One region of the Shewanella sp. MF05913 genome, then DNA from elsewhere that is predicted to be linked to it. Evidence: predicted binding sites of a transcription regulator. Region 1 holds the regulator's gene; the other holds the start of a gene.

Region 1 (3,786 bases):
AACTGAGCGATGTTGTCCGCCTGTACAGCCGATGGCGATGGTTAAATAACTGCGATTATTACGCTCTAAATGTGGCATCCAGGTTTCGAATAGATTTTCGATTTGCCAAATAAACTTATTCACCAGAGGCTGACGGCCAAGAAACTCTTGCACAGGCTCATCAAGACCTGTTAATGGTCTTAATTCTATTTCCCAGTGCGGGTTAGGTAAAAAGCGCACGTCGAACATAAAGTCTGCTTCGGTCGGCATACCGTGTTTAAAGCCAAACGATTCAAAATTAATCACTAACTCTTTATCAACACTGCCAAGCAATATTTGTCTTACTTGATCGCTTAGCTCGTAAATATTGAGTGCCGATGTATCGACATAGTGATCAACCATTTTGGCGATAGGTTCGAGTAAGCGGCCTTCTAATTTAATCGCTTCTTGTAATGAAATATGGTTTTTAGATAGCGGGTGTAATCTGCGGGTTTCGCTGTAGCGTTTAAGTAAAACTTTGTCGCTAGAGTTTAAGAAAAAACTGGTAATTTCGGTATCAGGTTGCAGTATTTCAAGTTGTTCTTGAAGCACTTTGCCTTGTTCGGCAATATTGCGCACATCAACACTAATCGCTACGAGGTCATTACTGCCTTTTAACTGAGCCAATAAGGTGCCAATTAGCGGCAATGGCAGGTTATCAACACAGTAATAGCCTAGGTCTTCTAGTACTCTTAATGCTACTGATTTACCTGAGCCTGACCGTCCTGATACGATAACAAGTTTCATGCCGTAATTACCTGATAGAGTTCTGTAGAATCGTGGATTTTACGCAGCTGTTTTAGTACTTGTTTGTCGCTGAGTTTTTGGGCCATCGAAGATAAGGTGCTTAAGTGTTGTTGGCACTGATCTGCAGGAACTAATAATGCAAATAAGATATCGACAGGTTGTTTATCGATGGCATCGAACGAAATGGGTTCTTCGCATTTTACAAAGATCGCAATAGGGTGATCGATTGTCGTTAATCGGCCATGAGGTATTGCAATACCATTACCTATACCTGTGCTACCCATTTTTTCTCTTGCGATAAGGCTTTCAAACACCTCTTGCGAAGACAGGGTCGGGTACTGGGCAGCGACTAAATCGCTGATAAGTTCCAGTACCTTTTTCTTACTGCCCGGTGTGGCACAGGTGGTGCATTCCGGCTGCAGGATGGTACAAAGTTCCATCGTTAGTGTTTTGTATACTTCTCTTTGTGTTTAATTACCTGACGATCGAGCTTATCTATCAGGGCGTCTATTGCTGCATACATGTCTGTATGTTCTGACATTGCAAAAATTTCTCCGCCCTTTAGGCTGACTTTAGCTTCTGCTTTTTGTTGTAATTTTTCTACGTTGAGTACAACGTGAACATTATTGATCTGATCGAAGTGTCGTTCAAGCTTTGAAAACTTTTCCTGAACGTATTCACGTAAAGATTCGGTTATTTCAACATGATGCCCTGATAAATTGATCTGCATTACACTTCTCCATTGTTGAGTGATTTATAAACTCTTACGTTGGTTTGAGGGCGGTATCATCATTGCCTCACGGTATTTTGCAATCGTACGACGAGCAACGTTTATGCCCTGTTCGGCCAATAGTTGAGCCATTTTGCTGTCGCTAAGCGGCTTTTTCTGGTTTTCTGCAGCAACCAACTTTTTAATAAATGCGCGGATTGCTGTCGATGAGCACTCTCCGCCATCATCAGTGCTGACATGGCTAGAGAAAAAGTATTTTAATTCAAACAACCCTCGTGGGGTGTGCATGTATTTTTGAGTGGTCACGCGCGAAATGGTCGATTCATGCATTTCTACGGCTTCAGCAATGTCATTTAATACCATAGGTTTCATGGCTTCTTCGCCATATTCGAAAAAACCTTGTTGGAATTGCACAATGCAATTGGCTACTTTTAACAGGGTATCGTTACGGCTTTCAATGCTTTTGATAAACCATTTAGCTTCTTGCAAATGACCTCGTATAAACTGAGTATCAGATGGGTTTTTACTGCTGCGAGCCATTGCAGCATATTGCTGATTAACACCTATTTTAGGCATGTTATCTGGATTGAGTTCAACAACCCAACGGCCATTCTTTTTAAATACTGTGACATCAGGGATTACGTATTCGTCATCGACGGCAGTAATCAATAAGCCAGGACGCGGATTAAGAGATTGAATTAAGGTAATGGCATCACGTAACTCATCTTCTTTTAAACGCGTTTTACGCATTAATAATCTAAAGTCACGCCCAGCGATTAAATCCAAATAATCTTTGATGAGCATTCGCGCATTTTCAATGTGCGGAGTTGAGTCTGCATATTGTGACAGTTGAATGAGTAAACATTCACTAAGGTCACGTGCAGCAACACCTACGGGGTCAAAATGTTGAATTCGCTTTAACACCGCTTGAACCTCATCAAGCTCAACATTTTCATCGCCCATAGCTTCTAGTATTTCTTCAGTGCTTTGGGTTAGATAGCCGCGTTCATCTATTGCGTCAATGATGGCTGTTGCGATGGCAAGGTCGGTGTCTGAAAATGGCGTTAAGTTTTTTTGCCACTCTAAATGTTCATATAAGCCTTCGGTGGTTTCCCCTTGAAAAGGCATATCATCGTCACGCATGCTGGCACTACCAGACCCTGACATCGGTGAGGCGGTATAGACTTCATCCCAGGTTGTGTCCATGGGCATGTCGTCCATGGTTTCTTTACTGATGGATTCTGTGGTATCGATGGTTGAAGTATCTTTTTCGACACTCACATTACTGTTGTCACTGAAGTCTGTGTCTGATTGATCGCGACTTTCTTTTAAGGGATCTTTAGCTTGAGAAAATTCATCTTCTATTTCAAGCAATGGATTTGAGTCCAGCGCCTGTTGGATTTCTTGCTGTAGCTCCAATGAAGATAATTGCAGCAAGCGGATGGCTTGCTGCAATTGAGGGGTCATAGTGAGATGCTGACCCATTTTAAGTTGGAGTGACGCTTTCATTTACCGCTTATCCCTAGATGATTTCCATAAAAATAACAATCTCGAAAAACTGTAATGGGGTGTCACGTACGTCAATGACATTTCACGCAATTTAGGTATCGTTCAATGGAATGAATTAGATAGGCTAAAAGGCGGATACCCAATCAACTTGAAGATACGTGTTTCAGAGCTTCACCGTGTTTTCAATACTAGGCGCGTTAATGCGGTAATGTAGGCACCTTATAAATTAACGCAACAACGTAGTGGGAACACGGTGAAACTCCCAAGGGGCAAGTTTTACACGCGTTCATGCTGTGTTATTGATTTTGGAAAGGGAACGACCATTAACCGCAATCAATGCCTTGCCTAAACGCGTGTAAATTCTTGCTGAAATCGAGTATCTTCAGGTTGTTTGGGTATATAACCTAACTATAGCTTGAATTGTTCACCTAAGTACACAGCTCGAACTTGTTGATTGCTCAAGATCTCTTCAGGCGTACCTTCGGCAATTAAATTACCTTGGCTTACGATGTAAGCTCTTTCACATACATCGAGTGTTTCGCGAACATTATGGTCGGTAATCAGTACGCCTAATCCACGACTTTTTAGCTGTTGGATAATTTTTTTAATGTCGATAACCGAAATCGGATCAACACCCGCAAAAGGTTCATCAAGCAAAATGAATTTAGGGTTAGCAGCGAGTGCTCGGGCAATTTCGACTCGACGGCGTTCACCGCCAGACAATGACATGCCTTGGCTGTCGCGAATGTGAGTAATGTGAAACTCTTCCAATAAATGCTGGA
Region 2 (3,786 bases), on a different contig from region 1:
CACAGCATGATGTTTAGGATGAGTAACAAATACACCAATACCATCAAGCTTAGGCTGTTCATCACACCAACTTAATACCGCTTGAATTAACCTTGCACCATAGCCTTTATTTTGCTCATTGGGCGCTAGGGCAATAAATTGTAAGATGCCACATTTGTCAGAAGGCAAATGTTCCAAAATACAGTTCTCTTTTTCCATTAGGCCCTGGGTTGATTTCCAACCGGTTCCTAACACCATCTTTAAACGCCAATGCCAATATCGCGCTTCACCTAATGGCACTTGTTGGGTAATGACGCAGGCAACACCAATGAGCCGTTCATCATCAAATAAGCCAATTAAGGGTTGTTCTTGTTGCCACAGCTCATTGAGTTCTTCGCGAATAGCTGCACGCAGTTTTTGTTCATATTGCGCTTGATCTTGCTGCCCCAAAACATCAATAAAATAGGGGTCGTCATGGTATGCGTTATACAAAATTGACGCCGCCACACGTAAGTCTTCAGCTGTTAAATACACTGCACGTAGGGTTTCCAAGGTAGGGTTATCCATTATTGTTATTCCTTGTTTGATGACTCATTTGCTTAACTTGTTCAGTTAACAAGTGAATAACTTAGCAAGTTAACAAGATTGAAACAATCAACAAATACGGTTTACTTTTATATCCAAACAACCTGAAGGTGTTCGATTTCAGCAAGAATTGACACGCGTTTAGGCAAGGCATTGATTGTGGGTAATGGTCATTCCCTTTCCAAAATCAATAACGCAGCATAAACGCGTGTCAAACTTGCCCTTTGGGAGCTTCACCGTGTCCCCCTGATTATTGAATAAAGAGCGTTGTTGCGCTAATTTATAAGGTGTCTAGTATTGAAAACACAGTGAAGCTCTGAAACACGTATCTTCAAGTTGATTGGGTATATAATCAATAAATAGCTTTATTGATTAGTTCTTTGCAATTTGGGTATCGAAGATTAATACTGGAAATTCTAACGGGTCATATAAAGGAGTTGTCTCAATGGATACGACAGAAAATGATTTAAGCCACTTATTCCAGCAGCTCGGATTAGCGCACTCACAGCAAGATATTAATGAGTTTGTTAGCCGAAACAAATTAGCCGCACACACCCTGTTGATTGACGCCCAATGTTGGAATCAAAGTCAACGGGCATTTATAAAAGAAGCCTTAATGGAAGACGCCCAATGGTCTGAAGTTATCGACCAATTGGACGTAATGATGAGAGGTTAACCGAACTCTTACAATAACAGACCGATTCAAACCAGCTTAAATTTGCCCTAAAGCAGTGTCACCCCAGCCAACTAAGGTATTGTCTCTAAAGACTATTGGGGTGCACTCATCTTTAGTGGTTTTACCGTCACCTTTAGCCCATTGAGTGCGATAAAATAAGACTTTTATTGCCTGGTCTGTATTGGCTGAATTGTTTTTTGAATATGCTTCACTAAAATCGGCAGTGCCCATTAATGTCACCACTTGCTCGCTGGTCATGCCGAGTGCAAGGTTAGCCAATAAAGCACGATTTTTATCTTGTTGTTTTTCCCAATACTCGTGGCTTTTACCTGATTCATGATCGCCTACGCTAATCACACAGCCGCTTAATCCTACTGACATTAGCGCTACGACACTTGCCGCAATAAGTTTTGATTTCATGTTGCATCCTTTTTGTTAAAATATAATCCGCATTGTTATTACAGATCCTTGTAGCTAAAATCATGCCAAAACCTAATACACTGATTTAAAATGATTTCTAATGTAATAAAAAATTAATTAGTGAATATTGCTACATATAATGAAGGAATTTAACCAACAATGAGTCCAATTGAACAAGTGCTTGCTGCTGCAAAAGTGATAGCAAACAATGGCCATACTCCAAGTTTAGCGTTAATCAAAAGTCGTTTAGGCAATCGCTTTGCAATGCCGATATTGATCCAAGGCTTGCAGCAATTTAAAGCATTGCCGAAATCAGAATGGCAAAACTTACCTGAATTAGCCGATATCCCGGCACAAGATCAATCCTCTACCGTACCAGCAGACCCTATCGCTAAGCTGCAATTACAAATAGACGCCATGCAACAGCATATCGATTTACTCACTAACAGAGTCTGCGAATTAGAACAACAAGTCGTAACCATCACTGAAAATAAGGCACCGTAATCCATGTTTGTTACAGAACTTCGCTTTGAATGCTTTGCCGACACCACTATTGATGCAGCAGAAAAAGCCATTAATGGATTATTAGAAGCCCTACGCGCCAATGGTCAAATTTTAGGACGCGAGTTTGCAGTGGCTTTTAACGATGGTGAATTTAGAGTTCGCTTGTTGTTACCTGAAAAAACCAGCTTATCGAATCGTTATAATAGCCCTTGGGTAAAAGTGACGTTAGCGGGGTTAACTGCAGCTAAATTATTGGCACCAAGAGAAAAATTGATAGGCCAAGACATTAACTCAGAAGTCAGCAACACTGACGCACCTTCATGGCAACTGTTGTATACCAGTTATGTTCACATGTGCTCGCCACTGCGCAATGGTGACAACTTATTACCTATCCCGCTTTATCAACTGCCTGCAACGTTTAATGGTGATCATAAGCGCATCATAAAATGGCAAACAGAATGGCAAGCCTGCGATGAACTGCAAATGGCTGCAGCCACCAAAGCAGAATTCGCGGCATTAGATGAAATCACTCGGGCAGACAGTGACCTGTTTAGACGGGGTTGGGATTTACGTGGGCGGATAGAATACCTAACTAAGATACCCACTTATTATTATTTATATCGCGTGGGCGGCGAATCATTACAAGCAGAATTAACCCGCCCTTGCCCGCGCTGCGGCTCACATGAATGGAAGCTCGAACAACCGTTATTAGACATGTTTCACTTTAGGTGCGAGCCTTGCCGTATTGTGTCTAACTTATCTTGGGATCATCAATAAATGGAATTGTGCCATTGAGTTATCAGCAGATTATTTCCTACTACAAAGATTGTTATAAAGAAGATAGCGCCTCTATCAATCTTTGGAATGTGAACAAGTTTAAACAAGAAGATCGTTTCATTCTTGAAGGGCAAGATGAATTAGGCACAGGTTTTTTACCTCGCTTACCCATCCCGCAAGAATTTGCCGAGCCCATGCTTAAACGAGTTGCAATGTATCAAAGGGAAAGAATACTGCTGTATGCACGATTCTTATTTGTCGGTAAAGTGACGATTAAAGGTGAGCTCAAAACAGTTGTATCACCACTGCTGTTTAACGAAGCCACCATTGAGCAAGAAAACAATAACTTCTATTTTTCGGCCCAAACTGAAGACACTGAAATCAATGAAGCCCTGCTGCAACAATTGCTGCCAGAAGACAATGCGCTTTCAGAAGATCTCATCAATGAAGACATACATTCACCGTCTTTTTGGACCTCATACTTTAGCCGTAATCACATTGATATCCATTCACTTGAATTACTGAATTATCCAACACTTGCCAAACACCAAGACATTAAAAAAGCGTTAACCCAAAAAGTACCCCGCCTACTGCCTATTTCGATGCTACTTTTTGTGGAGCGGTCATCGAGCAGTCGCGGCGTACTTCACGAATTAGAAAGTATCATTAGCGCTAATGAACAATCAGCCCCCATTTGTAAGCTGTTTAACCATACGTTTGCAAATCAGGCTGTAAAGCTCAGAGAACCCACGCTAAAATATGATTTTTTACCCGGATTATTATCTACGCCACAAAAGAAAGTGATTCATATCGCTGCCAATGCCGATTTAGGCTGCGTATCGGGG

Evidence for each region. The regulator sigma-54, encoded in region 1, starts transcription at its own class of promoters, with help from an activator protein. The targets are predictions, from matches to a motif close to GTTGGCACGNNNNTNGNNT.
Region 2: the regulator sigma-54 is predicted to act here: its motif matches at 1,712-1,730, upstream of AC19MV_RS13960 (DUF3192 domain-containing protein).

The regions. Positions count from the first base shown of each region.
Region 1 is NZ_JCAYNT010000002.1:518,693-522,478, reverse strand. It holds gene rapZ (RNase adapter RapZ) at 1-765, opposite strand, end outside; gene ptsN (PTS IIA-like nitrogen regulatory protein PtsN) at 762-1,205, opposite strand; gene hpf (ribosome hibernation promoting factor) at 1,208-1,495, opposite strand; gene AC19MV_RS05725 (RNA polymerase factor sigma-54) at 1,520-3,004, opposite strand; gene lptB (LPS export ABC transporter ATP-binding protein) at 3,413-3,786, opposite strand, start outside.
Region 2 is NZ_JCAYNT010000011.1:118,576-122,361, reverse strand. It holds gene AC19MV_RS13970 (GNAT family N-acetyltransferase) at 1-546, opposite strand, end outside; gene AC19MV_RS13965 (DUF2789 domain-containing protein) at 1,010-1,240, shown strand; gene AC19MV_RS13960 (DUF3192 domain-containing protein) at 1,277-1,660, opposite strand; gene AC19MV_RS13955 (hypothetical protein) at 1,820-2,164, shown strand; gene AC19MV_RS13950 (Zn-ribbon-containing protein) at 2,168-2,941, shown strand; gene AC19MV_RS13945 (DEAD/DEAH box helicase) at 2,950-3,786, shown strand, end outside.